DNA from 2 places in the Brevibacillus sp. 7WMA2 genome. Region 2 is predicted to be linked to the other one. Evidence: predicted binding sites of a transcription regulator. Region 2 holds the regulator's gene; the other holds the start of a gene.

Region 1 (6,015 bases), 790 kb from region 2:
ACGGGTCCAGCGATCTTTTATCATTTAAAAAAATTAAAGCATGGCGATCATGTTATCGTCTCAGATTCAAACGACCATCGGCTTATCTATGCAGTCAAAGAAGTAACCACTTTTAAAACGAAAGAAGCTCCCTTAGAGAGAATTTTCGGCGAGTCAAATACCTCTAATCTGAATCTGGTCACTTGCTCTGGCAAATTTAATAAGAAAACCCAAGAACATGCTAAGAGATTAGTAGTATTTACAGAATTAAGTCAATAATTCCTGTATTCATGATAGGTAAACATAAAAAAGACCCTGATTAGGGGGTCTTTACTCGCTGAAGTATTAATTTTTTCATTTGGTGAATACCTTCTATAGACCGCTTCTGTGTACGGTCGTTCCCCATATTGATCCTTAATCGTAGGATGCTTCAATAAATATTTCACAATTTCGAAGTGTCCCATTTCAGCGGCATTTTGCAAAGGTCTGCTGCCAATTAGAAATGAAAAAACAGCTCTACCGCAAAAGCTGCGAATAGAGCCGTTTGATCGAAACCAAATCTTATGCTTGAGGGATCGTGATCACTGCACTGCGGTCTATAACATTACGAGCATTTGGAAAATCCGCAAGTTGTACATGTCTTACATCCTTCTGCATGCAATAATGTCGCAGAGCCGCATGATGGGCAGAAGTCTTTGTGATCAGCATCGCCGTATACGTCGTGATGCACCTCTTCTTTATCTGGAGCTGAGGTGATTGAATAGCTGCTAGTAGCTGCTACTGCCTGATGCTCGTCTTCCCCGTCAAGATGCATTTCTAATGCTTTTGCTACAGCATCTGGGATGGATTCCACACGGTTTGCTCCAAAACCAACTGCTCCTGAGCCACCAATCCCTTTTAAATGTTTAATTAACAACCGGGCCTTGTTGCCATCTGGTAACTCTCCAAAACGTAGGAATAAGGTGGATACGCGCCCTAAAGCCTCTGACATTGCAAACACATCGCTTCCAGCTTTTCCTACATTCACAATCACTTCAAACGGAGCATGATCTACATCGTTGATTGTAATATACGCTTTTCCAAGAGGTGTGTTCATTTTATAGGTAGCACCACTTAAACGTTTCGGACGTTTATTATAAGCACGTTCTGTAGCTCCATCCCTTCCGCTTTTCACACCCTGATCCTGACCAGCAGACGCAGCTTCCTGGCTTGTTTTGGGCTCTGAGTCCTTTTGTTCCTTCGCTGATGCTTGATCGTTACTTGCCCCTACCTTCTCTTCCTTTTTCTCCGTAGACAATACCTGTACATCACGGCTGCCATCTCGATAGATTGTTACCCCTTTGCAACCTAAGTCAAACGCCAGTTCATACAGATTCTTTGTATCTTCTACTGTGAAATCGTGTGGAGCGTTAGCTGTTTTCGAAATGGAAGAGTCCACCCATTTTTGAATTGCAGCTTGAACACGTACATGATCTTCAGCGGCTAAGTCCATCGCACAAACAAAATACTCTGGCAGGTCTAGACCCGGATGGGCATCCATCCATTCCTGAGCGATCGGCACGTACTGTTTATCAAAGCCAAGGCGACTTTGACGGTAGTATTCGAATGCATAATACGGCTCAATCCCTGTAGATGTACCTACCATCGTTCCAGTAGACCCCGTTGGTGCCTGTGTTAATAAGGTTACGTTGCGAATTCCTTTTTCACGTATTGCTTCTCGTACTTCTTCATCAAACTGTTTCATAAAACCGCTCATGAGATATTTTTCAGCATCAAATTTAGGAAAGCTACCTTTTTCCTTTGCTATATCAGCAGATGCCAAGTATGCTTCGCGGGCGATAAAGTTATAAAGCTTGTCCAAAAAATCTAAAGACATAGGACTGCCATAACGAATCCCTAATTTAATCATCATTTCGGCAAGACCCATGGTTCCTAATCCTACACGACGCTCTGACTGCTGATTTTCTCTGTTCTCTTCAAAATGATAAGGAGTCGCATCAATTACGTTATCCAAGAAACGGATCGAATAACGAACAGCTTCACCTAGGCTTGTCCAGTCTACCTCGTTATCCAGAACGAATTTAGATAGATTTAACGAGGATAAATTACATACGCCCCAAGCTGGAAGTCCTTGTTCCCCGCACGGATTCGTGCAAATGATTGGGTTAAAATACCAGCTATTAGACATGTCATTATAATACTCTGTAAATACAACCCCAGGCTCAGCCGATTTCCATGCAGATTCAATGATGGTATGCCAAATCTCCCGGGCACGAACGGTCTTAACCAATTTGACGGGTTTACCTAGCTCCTCGCGCCATTTTTTCATGTTTCCGTCCCACAATGCATCATAATCAGGATCATTTACATCTGGAAACACGAGCTCCCAGTCTAAGTCCTCTTTTACAGCTTTCATGAAGCTATTGGAGATACAAACCGATAGATTGGCATTTGTAACAAGCCCCATCGTTTGTTTTACCGTAATGAATTCCATAAGGTCTGGATGCCAATCATTCATCATTAGCATCAGAGCACCGCGGCGTGAGCCACCCTGCTCAATTAGACCTGTGGTATAGCTGAACAAGCCGCCCCAGGATACTGAGCCACTTGAGGAACCATTGACTCCACGTACCAACGCACGCCGAGGACGGAGGCTGGATAAGTTAATACCAACACCGCCTCCACGTGACATTATCTCTGTCATTTGAGTCAGCGTATCCATAATGCCACCTCGTGAATCATGCGGTGACGGAATTACATAGCAGTTAAAGAGGGTTAATTCTTCGCTTGCTCCTGCACCTGCTGCAATGCGGCCGCCTGGTACTAATTTCCAATCGTCTAGCAATTCACGAAATTTACTTGTCCATTCTGCTTGTTTTTCTTCTGTCTTCTCTACAGAAGCAATTGCGCGAGCCAAGCGATCCCACATTGCTTCCGGCGTTACTTCAATTGGACGGGTCGTTTTTTCTACCGTTGTGGTAATGGTTTCTCCGTTTCTTAGTAGAATGGATACTTGATTTTTCTCCAGGGCAACAATTTCACCCACTTCTTTTTGCGGAAATTTCGGGTCATCCTTGGTTAATACGAGAACGGTATCTCCAACCTTTGTATTTATGTAATCCAGATCTTTCATTGCATAACGGTCCAAAAAGATCTTTTCACTTAACCCTTCTAATGGCTTATGTTCTACTAAACCCACGGTCTTTTCCCCTCCAAAATATATTTCAAATTGACCCTCTCAGATCATTTTGTTATCTTTATGTAAGACGGTTTTAACGATACCATACGCCTGCCTGCAAATCAATATATTGAATATATAAGAATTTTTTTCGACATTTATCACTAGATATTGTGTTACTATCATCCTATTCCCTTGGGAGGAACTTTCATGTATTATGTAGATGGAGTTTGGTATAAACCCGATGAGCCTGCTATTTTTCCAGAGGATCGAGGCTATCAGTTTGGGGACGGAATTTATGAGGTTGTGCGTATCTATAATGGTCGCTTCTATCAGTGGGACGAGCACATGATTCGCTTGGAACGCAGTGCAAAGGAGCTTTCTCTAACGATCCCAACTCGCACAGAATTAACCGAAATTGCTCATAAAGTCCTTAGACAGTATTCCTTGCAATTTTCTGAAGATGCAATCCTTTACATGCAAATTACTCGTGGCGTGTCAGAGCGGCAATTTACATTCCCGTCAAATACCCGCCCTATTTTAACGATGTATGCTGTACCTAAATTACGCCCGATTCAACAGATGCAAAATGGGTTAAGGGCTGGACTTGTCGATGACATTCGTTGGTTGCGCTGTGATATTAAAAGTCTTAATCTGCTCGGGGCCACTTGGGCTAAACAGCAAGCGACAGAGCAAGGAGTAGACGAAGCAATTCTTCACCGAAATGGAACCATTACGGAAGCTACTTCAGCTAATCTATTTGCTGTGAAAGATGGCAAAATACATACCCATCCAGCTACTAACCTAATTTTGCACGGGATTACGCGGCGTACTGTTATTCAATTAGCCAAAACTCTGGGCATCCCGGTAGTAGAAGAAGTATTTTCTGTGAATTTTGCTCAAATGGCTGATGAATTATTCATTACTGGTACTACAAGCGAAATAACTCCCATCATTGAGCTTCAAGGTACGCCTGTAGGAGATGGTAAAGTGGGTACTATCGTTCGACGTTTACAAGAAGCCTTTGAAGAGCACATCGCTATTGACCGTAATAGCATCACCAAGTAAAAGACAGGGTGTACATCTTTTATAAAAAGAGCCCTCTTTTTATATGCGAAGGTATTTTTCTAGTAAAAAAGCCGTTCTCCTCGTTGATGTTTGAGGGAACGGCTTTTTCTTACGCCTACAGTATTTTTTTGCTTCCGCTTATGTTTATTTTCTCCAAAAGCTTCATTGTGTTTGATTATAGATCAAGAAAAGTGGCTTCAGGTGCTTCTATCGGCGGAAATTCCATTCATCCGTACGATAACGATTTTCCGCTAATTCTTTCGCCAATTGCTGCTCTTCAGCTGTCAAATCCATCGGGATAAGCTCAATGCCCAGACCCTCGGCAAACCCTTGATAAAAGGCTTCAATCGCTTCTTCTAAAGAAATAGGTTTTGAGCTTACTTCGTTTATCGTAACGGCTTTTTGTTTAAAGCTATTCATCATCCGTTCCTTGACACGTTCACTCGGGAAGGTTAACAGAGAAAATAGCAAATCAACATCCATATCCAACAAGATGGAGCCATGCTGTAGGATAACACCCTTCTGACGTGTTTGTGCACTGCCTGCTACTTTTTTTCCTTCTACCACTAATTCATACCAGGAAGGGGAATCAAAGCATGCAGACGAGCCTGGAGAATTATATTTTGCCTTCTCCTCCTCTGTAGCAAGCGACACCATCTCCGCTTTTAACCCTAGCTTCTGAAATCCATGTAATAAGCCCATGGAAATTACCTTATAAGCTTCTGTGACGCTTTTTGGCATCTGCGGATGGTCTTCAGATACTATCACACTATAGGTAAGCTCAGCATCATGAAGGACTGCTCGTCCTCCTGTCGGGCGTCGAACCAATCCAAGTCCAAGGCGCTTCACTTCATCAATATTGATCTCTTTTTCCATTTTTTGAAAATAACCGATAGAGAGAGTCGCCGGGTTCCATGTATAAAAACGAACGGTAGGCGGTACTTTTCCTTGGCTGTGCAAAGTTAAAATGGCTTCGTCAATTGCCATATTCATTTCAGGTGACATAGGCGGAGTCACCACATAACGCCATTTTTCCATTTCCATGCTAAATACCTCCCATATATCTACGTCCAATCAAGCGGCTGGGAGCAATCTTGTTAATGAGGACTGCTCGCACTCTATATCTGTCGCAAACAACGCTGCTTAGACATAGTACACTCCTCATTGTAAGGCTTCTATAGAGTAAGAGACAAGCGCCAACTGTCGAGCGCCTGTCTCTATCTATATTTCCTGATTACATTTATACTTTAAAATTGTTCATTACTGCCTGCATATCATTGGTCATTTCTGACATAACCTCTGCTGTCGTAGCCACTTCCTGTGAGGAAGCTGTTGTTTGTTCAGAAGTGCTGGCAATCTCTTCTGTTTTCGCAAATATTTCTTCCGCAACGGCCGTACTATTTTCTACTCTTGCAGAAATAGTTTCTTTTTCTTGAAGGATATGGCCGGCACTTTGACTTAGATGATGAATTTTCGGACCGATATCTTCTACAGCTTTTGTAATGTTGGCAAAGGAATGCAATGCATTAGCAATATCGTTCTTCTGCGTATACATTTCCATCTGCATCTCATCTGCTGTTTGTAGCATATGCTCGGAATCCTTAGAAATCGTTCCAATCTGGTCACTAATGCGTTGGGAGAAAATGCGAGATTGTTCTGCTAGCTTTCTCACCTCATTTGCTACTACTGCAAAGCCCTTTCCATGTTCACCAGCACGCGCCGATTCAATTGCTGCATTTAAGGCTAATAAATTAGTCTGATCCGCTATTGTATTAATTAAACCTGTAAAT
Region 2 (15,523 bases):
AGGCGAAAAAACAAAAATCCCTTGTCAAAAGCAAGGGATTTTTAATATTCCTACCATAAGAAATGAATCACGCGGGCGACCATATAACCAAGCACGATTGTCCAAATTACTTTTCCCCATCTGGGAAGGTTAGCTATATATTCACCCATTCCTTTAAAAAAACTACGTCGTTTCATTTTGATTCAGTTCCTCCTTTGGCCTGTTAAAGCGGATAAAAAGGAAAATGCCGAACAGAATGATGAAGCCGCCCATCCATTGTGGCAACGTAACGATATCCCCAAAAATCAAATAAGCAAGAATGCAGGTGCCAATCGGTTCAAAAAGAATCCCTACGGAAACCGTAGTAGTATTTAGCCATTTAATGACCCAATTCAAAATAGAATGGCCAAGTAAAGTAGGGAAGAAAGCTAAACAGATAAACCATCCCCAGTCCGCGAGCGGATATCCTGTCAGTGCATGACCATAAAATAAACTATGTCCAAGCAAAAAGACAGAACTGATGAGATAGACAACGAAGCTATATGCTGTCGATGATATACCCCGACGAAGATACTGTCCAATTAACCAGTATAACGTCACAACAAAGGCTGCAAGCAAGGCTAGTAAATCTCCGTATAGAGCCATTCCTCCTACACGAAAATCTCCCCAACCAATTACAAAGCTACCCATGATCGCAAAAATACCACCAGCCATGGCTAATTTACTCAGGCGTTCCTTAAAGAGAAAATAGCCACCGACAAAGGCAAATAGAGGCTGAAGCGTTACAAGCACCGTAGAGCTTGCAATGGAAGTATAATGAAGTGATTCAAACCAGAGCAGGAAATGAGCGGCTAGAAAGCCTCCAGATAGAATACTTAATAGCCATTGCTTTCTGCTAAATTGAACGATTTCACGCCAAGTACCTTTGTTGATAAACAAAAAGGGTATGGTCAATATAACGGAAAACAACAGGCGATAGGTGGCTATGACTGGTGCTGGCGCCGATGATAGCTTAACAAAGATAGCAGATGTTGAAATGGCTAAAACAGCTAAAAATAAGGCAAAATAAGGCGGTATGATGGGTCTCTCCATGATTGTAATATCCTCTCAGTCACAACAGTTATCGTTATTGAAAAAATGAAAAAACCAGCTAGAATCACTGGTCGGATCATATGTAGTCCATCCTTATTTTACAAGAGGAAAGTCCAACTCACAACCGTGATGAAACGCTGATATGAAACGGACTCTTCGTGGGTAAGCGATTGCCCAGTTTCCTTTTTTCCTTTTAGGTCTACCTGTGGTAAGATGAAAGGTAATGAATTAACAGAAAGGGGTCGGACGCACATGAGCCATTTTGTGCTGATTGATGGGAATAGTATCGCTAACCGTGCCTTTTATGCGTTGCCGCTACTGTCCACCTCACAAGGACTTCACACGAATGCAGTACTTGGTTTTACGACCATGCTGCTAAAAGTAATAGATGAAATGAAACCGACTCATATTCTAGTTGCTTTTGATGCAGGTAAAGTGGTATTTCGCCACTCTGAATATACAGAGTACAAGGGAGGACGCGCTAAGACGCCCTCAGAGTTATCCGAGCAATTTCCATTAATTCGCGAGCTATTAGACGCGTTTTCGATAAAAAGATTTGAATTAGAAGGCTATGAAGCTGACGATATCATCGGAACGTTAACATTACGAGCTGAAGAGGAACAGATCAAAACGACCGTAATCACCGGGGATAAAGATATGCTGCAATTAGTGTCCCCGAATGTATCTACAGCAATTACGCGAAAAGGGATAAGTGAAATCGAGCTGTATTCGACAGAGGAAATCTTTGAAAAATATGGCTTAAAGCCTGAACAGATCATTGACCTGAAAGGGTTAATGGGGGATAGCTCCGACAATATTCCTGGTGTTCCAGGGGTAGGGGAGAAAACTGCACTTAAATTATTGCACCAATTCAGTTCCGTTGAAGAGGTGCTAGCTAATATCGAGCAGGTGTCTGGCAAAAAGCTACAGGAAAATCTACGCAACAATGTGGAGCAAGCAAAAATGAGTAAATCGCTTGCAACCATTATGCGTGATATACCAGTTGATATCAGTATTGCTGATTCTCAATTTACAGGATACGAGCCTGATAAGCTAATTGAGTTCTTTAAAAAAATGGAATTTAAATCATTACTATCTAAGGTAAAGGGTGGTAATAGCATTGCAGATAGCTATGGTCAGGGTAGTGTAGAAGCGTCTGAAGGCTCTTCAGCGAACACTTCGTTACCAGACAAGCCTTTTACTTATACCGTTGTCGAAGAAGGTAAATTGGCCGATTATGAGCCTCTATTGACATCTCCCATGAGCTTGGTGGTAGAGATGGATGGAGAGAACTATCATTATGCGCCAATTCTTGGATTTGGCTTAGCTACAGAAGAACAAGCTTTATTCATTTCTTATGAAACGGCTAAAAGCTGGACAGCCTTTACGGATTGGCTACAGGATGCTTCTAAACAAAAATGGGTCTTTGATGGCAAACGTGAAACGGTTGGACTTTGCTGGCATGAAATGGACGTAAAGGGAATTGATTTTGACTTATTCCTTGCATCCTATTTGATTAATGCTAGTGAGAGCAACCCTACCCTATCTGATGCGACTGCCAAATTCTCGTCTGTCAAGGTGGCGTCTGATGAGGATATCTATGGCAAAGGGGCAAAGCGAAGCCTACCGTCGATGGAGCTCATTAGTGAACACGTAGCGCGTAAGGCGCAGGCTTTGTGGCAGAGTGTTCTTCAAGCCAAAGAAGAGCTTACGGCTAACCAATTAACAGAGCTTTACACAAAGATTGAACAGCCACTTAGTCTCGTGCTGGCCGATATGGAAGAGATAGGTGTTCTGATTAATCAGGAGCAGCTTCATCAGATGGGCGAGGAGCTGGACAAGCAATTAGAGGCGTTGACTGAGAAAATTTATGAGCAGGCAGGTACTACGTTTAACATCAATTCTCCGAAGCAATTAGGGGAGATTCTGTTTGAACGCATGGGAATTCCGCCTGAGAAGAAAACGAAGACAGGCTATTCTACCAGCGCAGATGTGCTAGAGAAGCTGGCGCAAAAATATCCGATCGTGATAGATATTCTTACGTACCGTCAATTAGGTAAGCTACGTTCTACTTATATTGAAGGCCTTTTAAAAGAGATTCATGGCAAAACAGGTAGGGTGCATACACGCTTTAACCAAGCCACAACTGCTACTGGACGGCTTAGCAGCACGGAGCCGAATCTACAAAACATCCCGATCCGTTTGGAAGAGGGGCGTAAAATCAGGAAAGCATTTGTGCCGACAAATGACAACTGCTATATCCTTGCTGCTGATTACTCGCAGATCGAGCTGAGAATTTTAGCGCATATTTCGAAGGACCCCAACCTAATTGACGCCTTCGTAAATAATATGGACATTCATACACGCACAGCGATGGACGTATTCGGAGTAAGCGAAGACGAGGTAACTTCCAATATGCGCCGTCAAGCGAAGGCTGTTAATTTTGGAATTGTCTACGGAATCAGCGATTTTGGTTTATCTCAGAATTTAAATATACCGCGTAAAGAAGCGGCTGAATTTATAGCACGCTATTTTGATGTATTTTCAGGTGTTCAGAATTACATGGAAGAGATTAAGCATCAGGCAAAGAAGGATGGCTATGTGACGACACTGTTGCACCGCCGTCGTTATCTACCAGATATTGCAAGTAGAAACTTTAATCTACGTTCTTTTGCAGAGCGTACTGCTATGAACACTCCTATTCAAGGAACGGCTGCCGATATTATTAAATTAGCGATGATCCAGATGCAAGAGGCCCTCGTTAGGAATCAGCTAAAAAGCCGCATGCTTCTTCAGGTACACGATGAATTGGTGTTTGAGGTTCCAGAGGATGAATTAGAAACGATGCAAAAGCTGGTAGCTAACGTGATGGAGAACGCACTTAAACTGGACGTTCCACTTAAAGTAGATGTAAATTATGGGGAAACCTGGTATGACGCCAAGTAGGAGGGACATCTAATGCCAGAACTACCAGAGGTAGAAACCGTTGTTCGGACGCTGAGAACACTAGTGCTGAACAAGAAGATTGAACGGGTAAGCGTATTGTTGCCACGGATTATTCGCCGGCCTGCCGATGTGGAACAATTTAAATCCATTTTAGTTGGACAAACCATTCATGCTGTTGAACGGCGAGCAAAATTTATTAAATTTATCCTCGATCAGGATGTATTAATTTCACATTTGCGTATGGAAGGAAGATATGGAGTTTATCAATCCTCTGAAGAGATAGAAAAGCATACGCATGTGATTTTTCATTTCACGGATGGAACGGAGCTTCGCTATCGGGATGTGCGTCAATTTGGAACGATGGACGTGATTCCATTAGGTAAGGAACAAGAGGTGGAGCCACTTAAAAAGCTGGGACCAGAGCCTTTAGACGAAGCCTTTACACCTGCCTTGCTCTCCAGCATGTTACAGCGTAAGACCACTAAAATCAAACCATTGCTATTAAATCAGGAATTTATGGTGGGCTTGGGGAATATCTATGTGGACGAGGCTCTTTTCCGAGCAAATATACATCCAGAACGGGTAGCTAATACATTGACAAATCAGCAAATAGAGATTTTGCATACAAGTATTGTACAGACCCTACAAGAAGCGATTGATGCTGGAGGAAGCTCTATTAAATCCTATGTAAATGGACAAGGTGAAATGGGGATGTTCCAACAAGTATTAAAGGTGTACGGGAAAAAAGGAGAACTGTGTCCAAGCTGCTCCACAGAGATTGTGAAAATTGTTGTAGGAGGACGCGGAACGCACTTTTGCCCATCCTGTCAAAAATAGACCGCTAATCGGGAAGGAGGAGATAGCGTGATTTTGGGTCTAACAGGAGGAATTGCGAGCGGAAAAAGTACTGTTGCAGCCATGCTGCGTGAACGGGGAGTCACCGTTATCGACGCGGATCTTATTGCCCGAGAAGTGGTAGAGGTGGGCAAACCGGCCTACAATGGGATTGTCAAGTACTTTGGTACGAGTGTATTGGATGAGACAGGTGCCTTAAATCGTGCAGTGCTAGGGGAAATGATCTTTAGTGATAGAGAAAAACGAATGGTTTTAAATGAAATCGTTCATCCAGAAGTACGCAAGGAAATGCGTCTGCAAGCTACTCTAGCTCAGGAACGCGGGGAACGGCTTGTCTTTATGGACATCCCGTTATTGTATGAAAGCAAGCTTACCTATATGGTAGACAGAGTTGTGGTTGTTTACGTACCAGAATCCGTACAGTTTATACGGTTAATGGAGCGGGATGAATTTGATGAGGAGCAGGCGAAAAAGCGTTTGCGAGCCCAAATGAATATTGAAGAAAAGCGTAAATTAGCTAATTATGTAATCGATAACCAAGGTAGCCGCTCAGACACTCAGAAGCAGGTGGATGATTTGGTAACTAGCTTGCTTGCGGAGATAATCCCATGAAAACGCTACGCTCTGCTATTCTCTTGTTTTCCGTTTTGATTATCATCTATCTGCTGCTAAACTCCTCCTTTGTTTGGAAACTAATGTACCCGATCAAATATGAGGAACAAATTCGGTTAGTGAGTAAGAAATACGAAGTAAATCCATACCTTGTGCTTGCTGTCATTCGGTCCGAATCTAAATTTAAGCCAGATTTGGTTTCGAAAAAAGGAGCAGTCGGCTTAATGCAATTGATGCCAAACACAGCAGAATGGATACAGTCTCAGGGGAAGCTAGAGATGCTGTATCCTGCTGATTTGGAACATCCTGCAACTAACATTAATTTAGGTACCTGGTATCTAGCTTATTTGTTACAAATGTTTAAAGGGAATGAAGTACTTGCATTGGCTGCTTATAATGCAGGACAAGGAAATGTGAAAAATTGGTTGCATAATAAGCAATGGGAAGGGACTCGTGAAACGATCTCCAATATCCCGTTTGGGGAGACCCGTCATTATGTCCAACGTGTTTTATATTACGAAGATCGTTATAAAGAGGTATACGAAAATAGCTTTCCTAATCTTGCTCCCTGATGGTAATCTGTCAGGGAGCTTTTTACCACATTATCAGCTAGTGAAAAAAAGAATCTAGCGAAACAACTTTTTGCTAAAACGAATCCTCTTATTCCTCAAACAGTAGATTAATAGGCTCCTCAGGCAATTCAGGCGCGGTCTCTAGGTGCGTTACGGGTGTTTTTACATCTACTTCCTCAAAACGAAGACTATCCACCCAAATCTGACCACCGCCCTGTAGGAATGCGCCAAATGCAATCGCTTCACTATGAGCAGGGACATCCAATACGATGCGATACATATTCCATTCCGTGGTCCCTTGAATAGGACGATTACTCATATTATCAAACTGTAATATCTCTTCCTCACTTCCATCCACTCTCATCCAAAAGCCTGCCGAGCCTGTCACTGACTTTGTTTGAATAAATCCTGTTAATTGCATGCGCTTACCTAGGTATTTGTGTGCCTGAAACATCTGCATCATCGTGCCAAATCCCTCTGGATGAGGTTGTTTCGAACGAAGATAGCCAGAACATGTACCGTGGTGAATGCTATTATAGTCCACCCCCATCTCATAGGCTCCAGGATTGGTACCTTGTAGCATCCAGCCTGTGGGTTTTAGATCGGTAGAGATTGAATTCATAGAAAGCTCCTCCTGTTTGAATAAAAGTGTTTGCATATAGCGGCGATAGATGGCAGGTGGCATAAGGTATTCCTTTTTAAAGGCGCGAGTAAATGATTCCTGTGATTCAAAGCCTAGTGTAACTGCAATATCTAAAATGCCTAGAGTAGAGGAACAAAGCAGAGAAACTGCCTTTGCTAAACGGCGTTTTTTTATGTACTCGTAGGGGGGAAATCCTACGTGTTTAAGAAATAAAGCATGAAAATGAGCGATTGAATACCCAGCTTGTCGAGCCAAATCGGAAACAGTGATTTCATCAAATAATTGTTCCTCTATACAGTGAAGAGATTGAATGATTGCCAGTTCTTGTTCATTCATCTGGAATGCTTCTCCCCTCCAAGTTTTCTGTTTGATATGTAAAGCTTACCAAAACATAGCAACGGTCTTTTGATCAAATCTCTGGATATTGCTTTGCCTGATCACGGGCATCATTCTTTTTGGAAAATCTAATTATTACTGCTTGGGCAGATCATGTAGCAAACTGCCCAAATTTGCTGTTTTTAAGTAAAACACATTGTCAAATATGACATACTTAATATATTATTAATAGTGATTAGAGTAACTTATTTCAGGGAGGGTCAACATAAAATGACAATTAAAATCGGGATAAATGGGTTTGGACGTATTGGGCGCATGGTTTTTCGCAAAGCGATCCAAGATCCATCCATCGAGGTTGTGGCTATTAACGCTAGCTATCCTCCTGAAACCCTAGCTCATTTATTAAAATATGATTCCGTTCATGGGACCTTAGCCCATGACGTTACTGTAGATGGCAATTGCATTGTAATTAATGGAAAAAACACACAGGTGTTATCCGATCGCGATCCTTTGAACCTACCATGGGGGAAGCTTGGGGTTGAAGTGGTTGTGGAAGCGACTGGGAAGTTCACAGATCGTAGTGGTGCCGAGAAGCATATAAAAAGCGGTGCTAAAAAAGTAGTTATTACTGCACCTGGTAAAGAAGAGGACGCGACCATTGTTATGGGTGTCAATGATGATCAATACGATCATGAGCATCACCATGTTGTTTCGAATGCTTCTTGCACGACCAATTGTCTTGCACCTGTAGCTAAGGTGCTGCATGAAGCTTTTCAGATTCAATCCGGGCTTATGACTACGATTCATTCCTACACGAACGATCAGGTTAATCTGGATAATCCCCATAAGGATTTACGCCGCGCGCGTGCTTGTGGCCAATCGATTATTCCAACGACAACAGGAGCAGCCAGAGCGGTAGGTAAAGTATTGCCAGAATTAAATGGCAAACTGAATGGTTTTGCTTTACGTGTACCTACTCCAAATGTTTCTGTGGTCGATTTGGTTGTACAAATCTCTAAAAATGTCACTGCACAAGAGGTCAATCGGGTGCTGCGCGAAGCAAGCGAAGGGCCTTTAAAAGGCTATTTAGGCTATACGGATGCACCTCTTGTTTCTACTGACTTTAATGGTAATGAAAATTCCTCAATCGTGGATGGTCTGTCCACTATGGTGATGAGTGATAAGCATGTAAAGGTCATTGCTTGGTACGATAATGAATGGGGATATTCCTGCCGAGTTCTTGATTTGGTAAAGCATGTGTCAGAGCATGTAAATCAATCGAAACGGATTTTAACAGGCAGTACACACGGATAAATTGGCTTCATTTGGCATTTTAATTCTGAAAAATAATTGTTATTTGAATTTATGAAAAAAGCTGATTTCATAAGTGCTGAAATCGGCTTTTTTATTTTTTAACCCAAAAATCTTGCATAATCATTCCAGTAATGGATTTTATATCATTCGTTTATCTAGTTTCATGTAAAATATTGCTATAATTAATATGATTGGAAAGGCAGTGTACAAGAAGAGGAGGAATGAGATGAACAGGTTATCATTGCGTAAGTGGATAGCTGTAGGTAGCGGATGTGTGCTGGCGGCTGGTATGTTAGTAGCTCCATTTGAGATGTCAGGAAGCGCTTCTGTATTGTATGCACAGGAGAAGAAGGGAGCTTATGATAAGCTATTAACACAAAAAGAAGTGGAAGAGCGTGTACGGCAATGGATTACCATTCCTGCGGATTACAAACTAAGAAATTCCCGATTAGAAATAGATGACGAGAGAACAGGCTCTCCATACTGGTCGATAAGCTGGGAGACAAGTGATAAAAAAAGCAACAAATATATTCATGCATCAGTTAATGCTCAAACAGGAGAATTGATTGATTTCTATAAATATACACGCAACAATAAAACGGTGAAAAAGGCGGTTAGTGAGAAAGAAGCGGAAAAAACGGCATGGGCTTTTATTGAAAAGGTAGCTAAATCAAAAAAAGATTCTTTGAGTAAAGCAAATGAATTTGTCCCATTGACGAATAACAATCATTATACATTTGTCCATACCCGTATGTCTGACGAAATTCCATTCCTTGAAAATGGAGTAACGATTAAGGTTGATGCTGATGGTGAAATTACGTCCTATCATCTTACGTGGGATGACAGAAAAATTCCCTCTCCTAAGGCGGCCATTTCCCTAGAACAAGTGGAGAAAACACTAAAGGGACTACTAGATCCACAGGTACGATACATGAGATCAGATAGGTATAAAAACAGGAACAGCGGGGATGTAACGTATACTCCTGTTTATATATATGGCAACAATAGTGCAAAGTTTTTAGATGCAAATAGTGGAGAGGCGATCAGTCCAAATGGCCGCAAAGCGGAAACTAGCAATAAAATCACCCCATTAGGCGATAAAATTACATTTACAAAAAATCAAGCGCCTGAAAAAATCGGCAAAGACCAGGCAGAACAAATTGCAAAGAAATGGGCTGAAAAGCTAGCTAAAGGCTGGGTTTATAATGGTTCAGGTGGGACAGGCTCCAGTGCTGACGCTTCAGGTATCAAAACATTGAATTGGTCATTTCGATTTATTTCAACGAATCAAGGCTCCCCATCCAATGAGGAAGAAATAAGAATTAAGATAAATGACAAGGGCCAATTCCTGGCCTTTTCAAAACAGAACAACGAAGCATCGGAAAATACGAAAGGGAAACAAGCGATTGATAAGAAAGATGCGGAAAAGGTAGCAATAGAAATGATCAAAAGCCTTTACCCTGATCATACGGGGCAGTTGTATCTTAAAACAGGAGACGCCCCTTACATTAGAGGTGATAAGGGGCAATCTTACATTTTTACATTTGGATACTTATATAAAGATACTCCCATTGATGACCTAGACATCGAGGTAGAAGTAAATAAATTTACTAATGAAGTCACTGAAGTTTGGCTCTATCAAAGGGAAAATGGCTCCCCTTTGCGAAGTAATGATGTTTTCGAAAAAATTCAGGTATCAAAGAAAGAAGCGATAGAAAAGGAGATAAAAGAGAAAAAAGTAATACTTACTTATTATAAAGCTCCTTTCTATATGCCAGTCGCAGATGAGTCTGTAAAGGAGTCTTCTCAAGAGATTCCAATACAGCTTGTCTATCGTTATGTAGGAAATGAGAAATCTGTAAACGCAGCTACTGGTGAATTATTAGACCGATGGGGATTTAGTGATGCTGAGTCCGCTACTGATATTGAGGGACACAAAAGTGAAGAAGCCCTAGGCAATATGCTAAATAGAGGGCTGTTCTTCCTAGAGGATGGAAAGCTGGAGCCAGATAAGGAGATATCTAGGGCTCAATTTGTAGGATTGATGATTAGCGTATCAAACGAGCTGAGTCACGATTATCGATCCTATGACGATGAAAATGATGAGAAGCCTTATACGTACTCAGATGTACCTACAAATCATCCGTATTATGCTGCCATTTCTCAGGCCTCTCAATTCAAAATCATACCATCTACAGCCCGCTTTGAGCCTGATCGTGCCATTACACGTTCTGAAGCGATACAAATGTTGATGCAGACATTACAATTTGGAGCGTTACTATCCAAGTCTGATATCTTTCAATCCCCTTATCCAGATGTAACAGCAGAACAAGTACCTGCTTATACGCTAGCGCATGCTTTAGGTTATCTGAGCGCACCGAAGGGGACGAAGGTAGAGCCAAATAAAAATGTAACACGTGCAGAAGCGGCAGAGCTGATTTACCAATTTTATCAGAAATACAGACACGAATAAATCGAGGCAAAGCAAAACTCCCTCTCAGCATTTTGTAAGAGGGAGTTTTGCTGGTTGTAAATGAAATAAACTAGATGATTACAAGTCCGGTGCAATATGCTTAGATTCCATAAAAGTAAATAATGTTTCGTCTTCAAATTGAGTAATAAATAGTTTTAAATTATATTTCAAATTAACTTCGTACGGGGTAAGCAGGTCATTGCCACGTCCGTCTCGCAAAATGCGTATCGTTGGACGATGACAGCATTCTGGATCTACCTTACAGACTACGCCGCTTTCTCCATTATTGAGTACGACTCCGCTCCCAAGTGGAAAGACAGCGATATGCTTACGAAAGGCATCTACTAAATGATGATGGAACAAATAGCCGCCTGATCCAAGCAGGTATTCAAGCGCATCCTGTGGCATATAGCGTTTTCTCCAACGTCTTGGGGTAGTTAGAGAATCATACACGTCACAAATAGCTACGATTTGCGCATACTCATGGAATTTGTCCCCTTGTAGCTGTTGCGGATAACCGCTTCCATCCATTCGTTCATGATGCTGGAAAGCTACGTGAGCAGATAATAATGAAATATCGTGTTGTTTCCGAATGATATCAAAGCCAAGGCGTGTATGCTCTTTGGCCTGCTCCATTTCAGCCTCGTTCCAACGCTCGGTTTTTTCAAGCAATTCTTTTGGTAGCGCTGTTTTTCCAATGTCGTGTAACAGTGCCCCGATTCCCAAATCACGTAATTGCGTCGTGTTGTAGCCAAGCGACATCCCAACTGCTGTAGCCATGACAGCGACGTTAACGGCGTGATGATACATTGCTCCCGAGTGAGAGGAGATGTTAGCTAGATGAATCATGATATCCTTTGCACCAGATAGATCATTTAAAATCTTATGAAAGACCTGCTGGAAATGCATGCCCATGTCTTTAACAGAGACCCTACGAGCAACTTTATTCGTATTCCGTAGTTGTTGCACGGTTTTATGTATGACTTCCAAAGCATCTTGCCTTGTCTCTGGACGTATAACATCCTCTACCTCAATATCTGATGTGTGTGGGTCATCAATGTAGACGGAATCAATTCCCATGCGTTGTAGACCACTTACCAATCTTTCACTTAGCTCCATACCTGCCCCAAGCAGGACTTTCCCATCATCTGTAAAAACGGTCCTTCCCAAATTCATTCCAGGTTGAACATGTCGCAATGAGACTAGGCGCATGCAAGAACCCTCCCTTGCTGTTAGATACTATCTCATTTTAAAAAAATTATGGACAAATGGGAATAGGATATTCGCTTTTTCCTTGACTAACCTTACTGGATATGGGACTCTAAAGAAAAACTTCAATAATTTACACGCAAATTTATTGAATAAAATCAAGTCTTTCTTTTTTGGAATGATGTTGATCTAACTGAGTAATCATTTTGGAGATGATGGCTAATGCGTTGCCCATTTTGTGAATTTAATGGGACAAGGGTATTGGATTCCCGCCCATTTAATAACAACAAATCAATCAGACGCCGTCGAGAGTGCGAGGACTGCGGCAGAAGATTCACTACATTTGAAATGGTGGAAGAAACACCACTATTAATTATTAAAAAGGATGGAACAAGAGAAGAGTACAGCCGCGATAAAATTTTACGTGGGTTGATTCGTGCTTGTGAAAAGCGTCCTGTGACACTGGAGATATTAGAGAATATTGTAAATGAAATTGAACGAGAACTACGTAGTCAAGGGAAGGCTGAGGTCCCTAGCAAAGAGGTAGGGGAAATGGTCATGGAGCGCCTGTACCATGTGGATGAGGTAGCTTATGTTCGTTTTGCCTCGGTTTATCGTCAGTTTAAAGATATTAATGTATTTATGCGAGAATTGGAAGAGCTTTTAGAACAAGCGCGGAATCAGCCGCCTAAAGTGAATAAATCAGAATAAGAAGCATTTTTTTCTCTAAGCTTCCAAACCTCTCCTACGTAACATGACAGAAGAAATGATATAATAGAGAAACTATGAACGTAAGGAAGGATTTTGGTCGATGCGTGTCATGTGGAACGAACTTGCGCCCAACGATCGCTATTTAGTGAGATTCATAAGGCCGCTGAGTATGATGGAGATGGGATTCATAACCCATCTTTATTTGCCCTTGCTGGGGGTGTCATCCTATTCGTTGTATCAATTATTAATGCACGAGGTGGATGAAAAGAGTGGAGCAGCAAGCGAAGGAACGCACCGGAGTCTAATGATGATGACATCCTTGCCGTTGGATCGCTTACTGCAAGCCAGAGAACGTTTAGAAGCGATGGATTTATTAAAGGTCCGTCGTCGTGAGAATCGCGAACATGACTTTTTTTATGAGTATATTGTCTTGCCACCGCTAACTCCGGCTCAATTTTTTCAGGAAGATATTCTTCCCGTTATGCTGTTAAATCAAGTAGGAAAAGTCAAATACGAGCAGCTTCGCCGTACCTATGCTGATCAGCTATGGGGTAATCTGGCGGAGGAGTATCCGTATGAAGAAGATGTAACCAAGCGCTTCTATGAGGTATATCATAATTTGTCAGCTTCTGAGCTGGAAATTCGCCCTGGATCGGAAACGGATCGATTTTTTGCTCACATGCAAGAAAAACATCCTACAGCCTCCCTAGCTAATCATTATGAAGCGGAGCCAGACAAACAATTGGATTTATCCTTTTTGCGGGCTAGCCTCCCTAGTCATGTACAAGCCTCTAAGGTAGTAACGCAGGAAAGCATTCCGTTTTTTTATCAGTTGCTCGCTTTTTATCAAGTGGATAGCTATTTATTAAGCCAAGAGCTGCGGGATTGGAATCTTTATGATTCTCAAGGGACTCTTAGCACAGAACTATTGCGTAAACGAATACGCGAGCGATATGTAAATAACCAGCTAACTCGTGAGCGCCGTTCTTTAGCCGATGCCTATTTGGAGCATCTCGGTCCTGGGAAAATACCAGCTCCTGGAACGGAGGTTTTTCTACGAATCTGTCGAGAGCTTTCACCGCTGATTATTTTAGAGCAAGCGGTGGGAGGTAGAATTTCACGTGCGTTTTTAGAACGGGCAGAGAGCTTGGTTTTCACAGATTCAATGCCGTCAGAGGTAGTAAATGCTTTGCTCTTATATGCCATGCGTGAAACGAAAATGGAATTGCCAAAAGCTTACGTGGAAACGATTCGAGATAGCTGGAAAGCCAAAGCCATTTCTACCGTAGAGGAAGCAGTGAGGGTTATTTTGGAACGGGCAGAAGCTAAGAATCAGGCTATGGAGAATCAGACGGTTCAATCTCTAGCAGCTTCCCAAAAAGGTGGATTATCCTCTAACAGGGGCCGGCGCAGTAATTCACGAGCATTGCTACAGGATAAGCTACCTGCTGCTGTACAGCGACAGCTCGATCGTGAGGAAGCAGAGGCAGTTGATACTGATCGAAAAAAACGCGTAAAGCAAGTGAAAAAAACCATTATGGATGATCCAGAGCTTAAAGAATTATACGAATCACTACGACAGCCGATGAAGGGAGGCGAACATTAGATGGAACCTTTGCGTCAATTCATGGAGGAGTTAGCTAAGCGAACTCCACGGCATATTTTAAGTCCGGATGAACAATTGGATAAAATGATGCGCTCGTCTCTCTATCTAAAAGCCTTTCTGCAAAAGCATCCTGAATTAACTAGGGAGGATTTGTTTCGCTCCCTTTCGGCAGTGTATGAGTCGGTGAAGGAGCACTATTATTGTGAGAATTGCCCCGGACTGTCAGAATGTCCTAATTTAGTAAAGGGACATACGAATAAGCTACAGGTGCAAAACAAGCATATTGTATCCGCACTAAGCCCCTGTGATAAGCAATTATCATATGAAGAAACACAGCGTACTCGTAAAATGATGCGAAGCTACTACGTGTCTGAAGAAACACTTCAAGCTAGCTTTCATCATATGGATATGGATGATTCCAATAAAGAAGCGATTCGTCTGGCGATGCGTTTCTGCCGAGAAATGAGAGACAACAAGAAGCAGGCTGCACGAGGGCTATATGTTCACGGAGGCTTTGGGGTTGGCAAGAGTTATCTGATGGCTGCTGTCGCACGTGAACTATCAGAGAACAACATTTCATCCTTAATGGTATACGTTCCAGATTTCATTCGAGAGTTGAAAGAATCCCTCTCCGATCAATCCTATGTAGGTAAACTGGAGCTATTAAAGGAGATTCCTGTTTTGATCTTAGATGATCTAGGGGCGGAGAATGTCACTCCATGGATTCGGGATGAAGTGATTGGAGTTATTTTAAATCAGCGAATTAACAATCATCTGCCAACTTTATTTGCTTCAAACTATTCTCTTGAGGAATTGGAAGAGCATTTTGCCATGAGTAATGGCTCACGTATCGAAGTAACGAAGGCACGCCGGATTTTAGAAAGAATTCGTCATTATGTAGAAGAAGTAGTGATTGAAGGAATCAATCGTCGAAAAAGATAGCCTGTATAGAGGTATGTGTATATCAGCATTTCGTTTGACCGATCACCCAAGTATTGGACAAGCAAGTGAGTCCTTTTCTTGGGTTTTTTGCCGATCAGAGGTAGTTTTTTTGAAATAGGAGCGTAGTCGGTAGCCTTGCTGTTTATCTGAGAGTGTCCTTTTGAAAAAGACATCCAAAGCTTATAGGGAACCTTGATGGTAATATACAAAAAAAGACAGATGTTCTTCCTAGA

Evidence for each region. The regulator NrdR, encoded in region 2, represses ribonucleotide reductase genes. The targets are predictions, from matches to a motif close to AACACNATATATNGTGTT.
Region 1: the regulator NrdR is predicted to act here: its motif matches at 3,318-3,335, upstream of GOP56_RS00930 (adenosylcobalamin-dependent ribonucleoside-diphosphate reductase).

What each region holds. Positions count from the first base shown of each region.
Region 1 covers NZ_CP048799.1:173,951-179,965, reverse strand. Annotated here, with positions in the region: gene GOP56_RS00935 (class F sortase) at 1-258, shown strand, start outside; gene GOP56_RS00930 (adenosylcobalamin-dependent ribonucleoside-diphosphate reductase) at 584-3,178, opposite strand; gene dat (D-amino-acid transaminase) at 3,368-4,225, shown strand; gene GOP56_RS00920 (lipoate--protein ligase family protein) at 4,433-5,263, opposite strand; gene GOP56_RS00915 (methyl-accepting chemotaxis protein) at 5,466-6,015, opposite strand, start outside.
Region 2 covers NZ_CP048799.1:4,732,087-4,747,609, forward strand. Annotated here, with positions in the region: gene GOP56_RS20585 (YitT family protein) at 1-2, shown strand, start outside; gene GOP56_RS24225 (hypothetical protein) at 51-176, opposite strand; gene GOP56_RS20590 (DMT family transporter) at 163-1,071, opposite strand; gene polA (DNA polymerase I) at 1,324-4,017, shown strand; gene mutM (DNA-formamidopyrimidine glycosylase) at 4,030-4,854, shown strand; gene coaE (dephospho-CoA kinase) at 4,936-5,484, shown strand; gene GOP56_RS20610 (lytic transglycosylase domain-containing protein) at 5,481-6,056, shown strand; gene GOP56_RS20615 (helix-turn-helix domain-containing protein) at 6,145-7,035, opposite strand; gene GOP56_RS20620 (glyceraldehyde-3-phosphate dehydrogenase) at 7,306-8,349, shown strand; gene GOP56_RS20625 (YcdB/YcdC domain-containing protein) at 8,576-10,822, shown strand; gene GOP56_RS20630 (HD-GYP domain-containing protein) at 10,901-12,034, opposite strand; gene nrdR (transcriptional regulator NrdR) at 12,254-12,742, shown strand; gene GOP56_RS20640 (DnaD domain protein) at 12,843-14,348, shown strand; gene dnaI (primosomal protein DnaI) at 14,349-15,290, shown strand.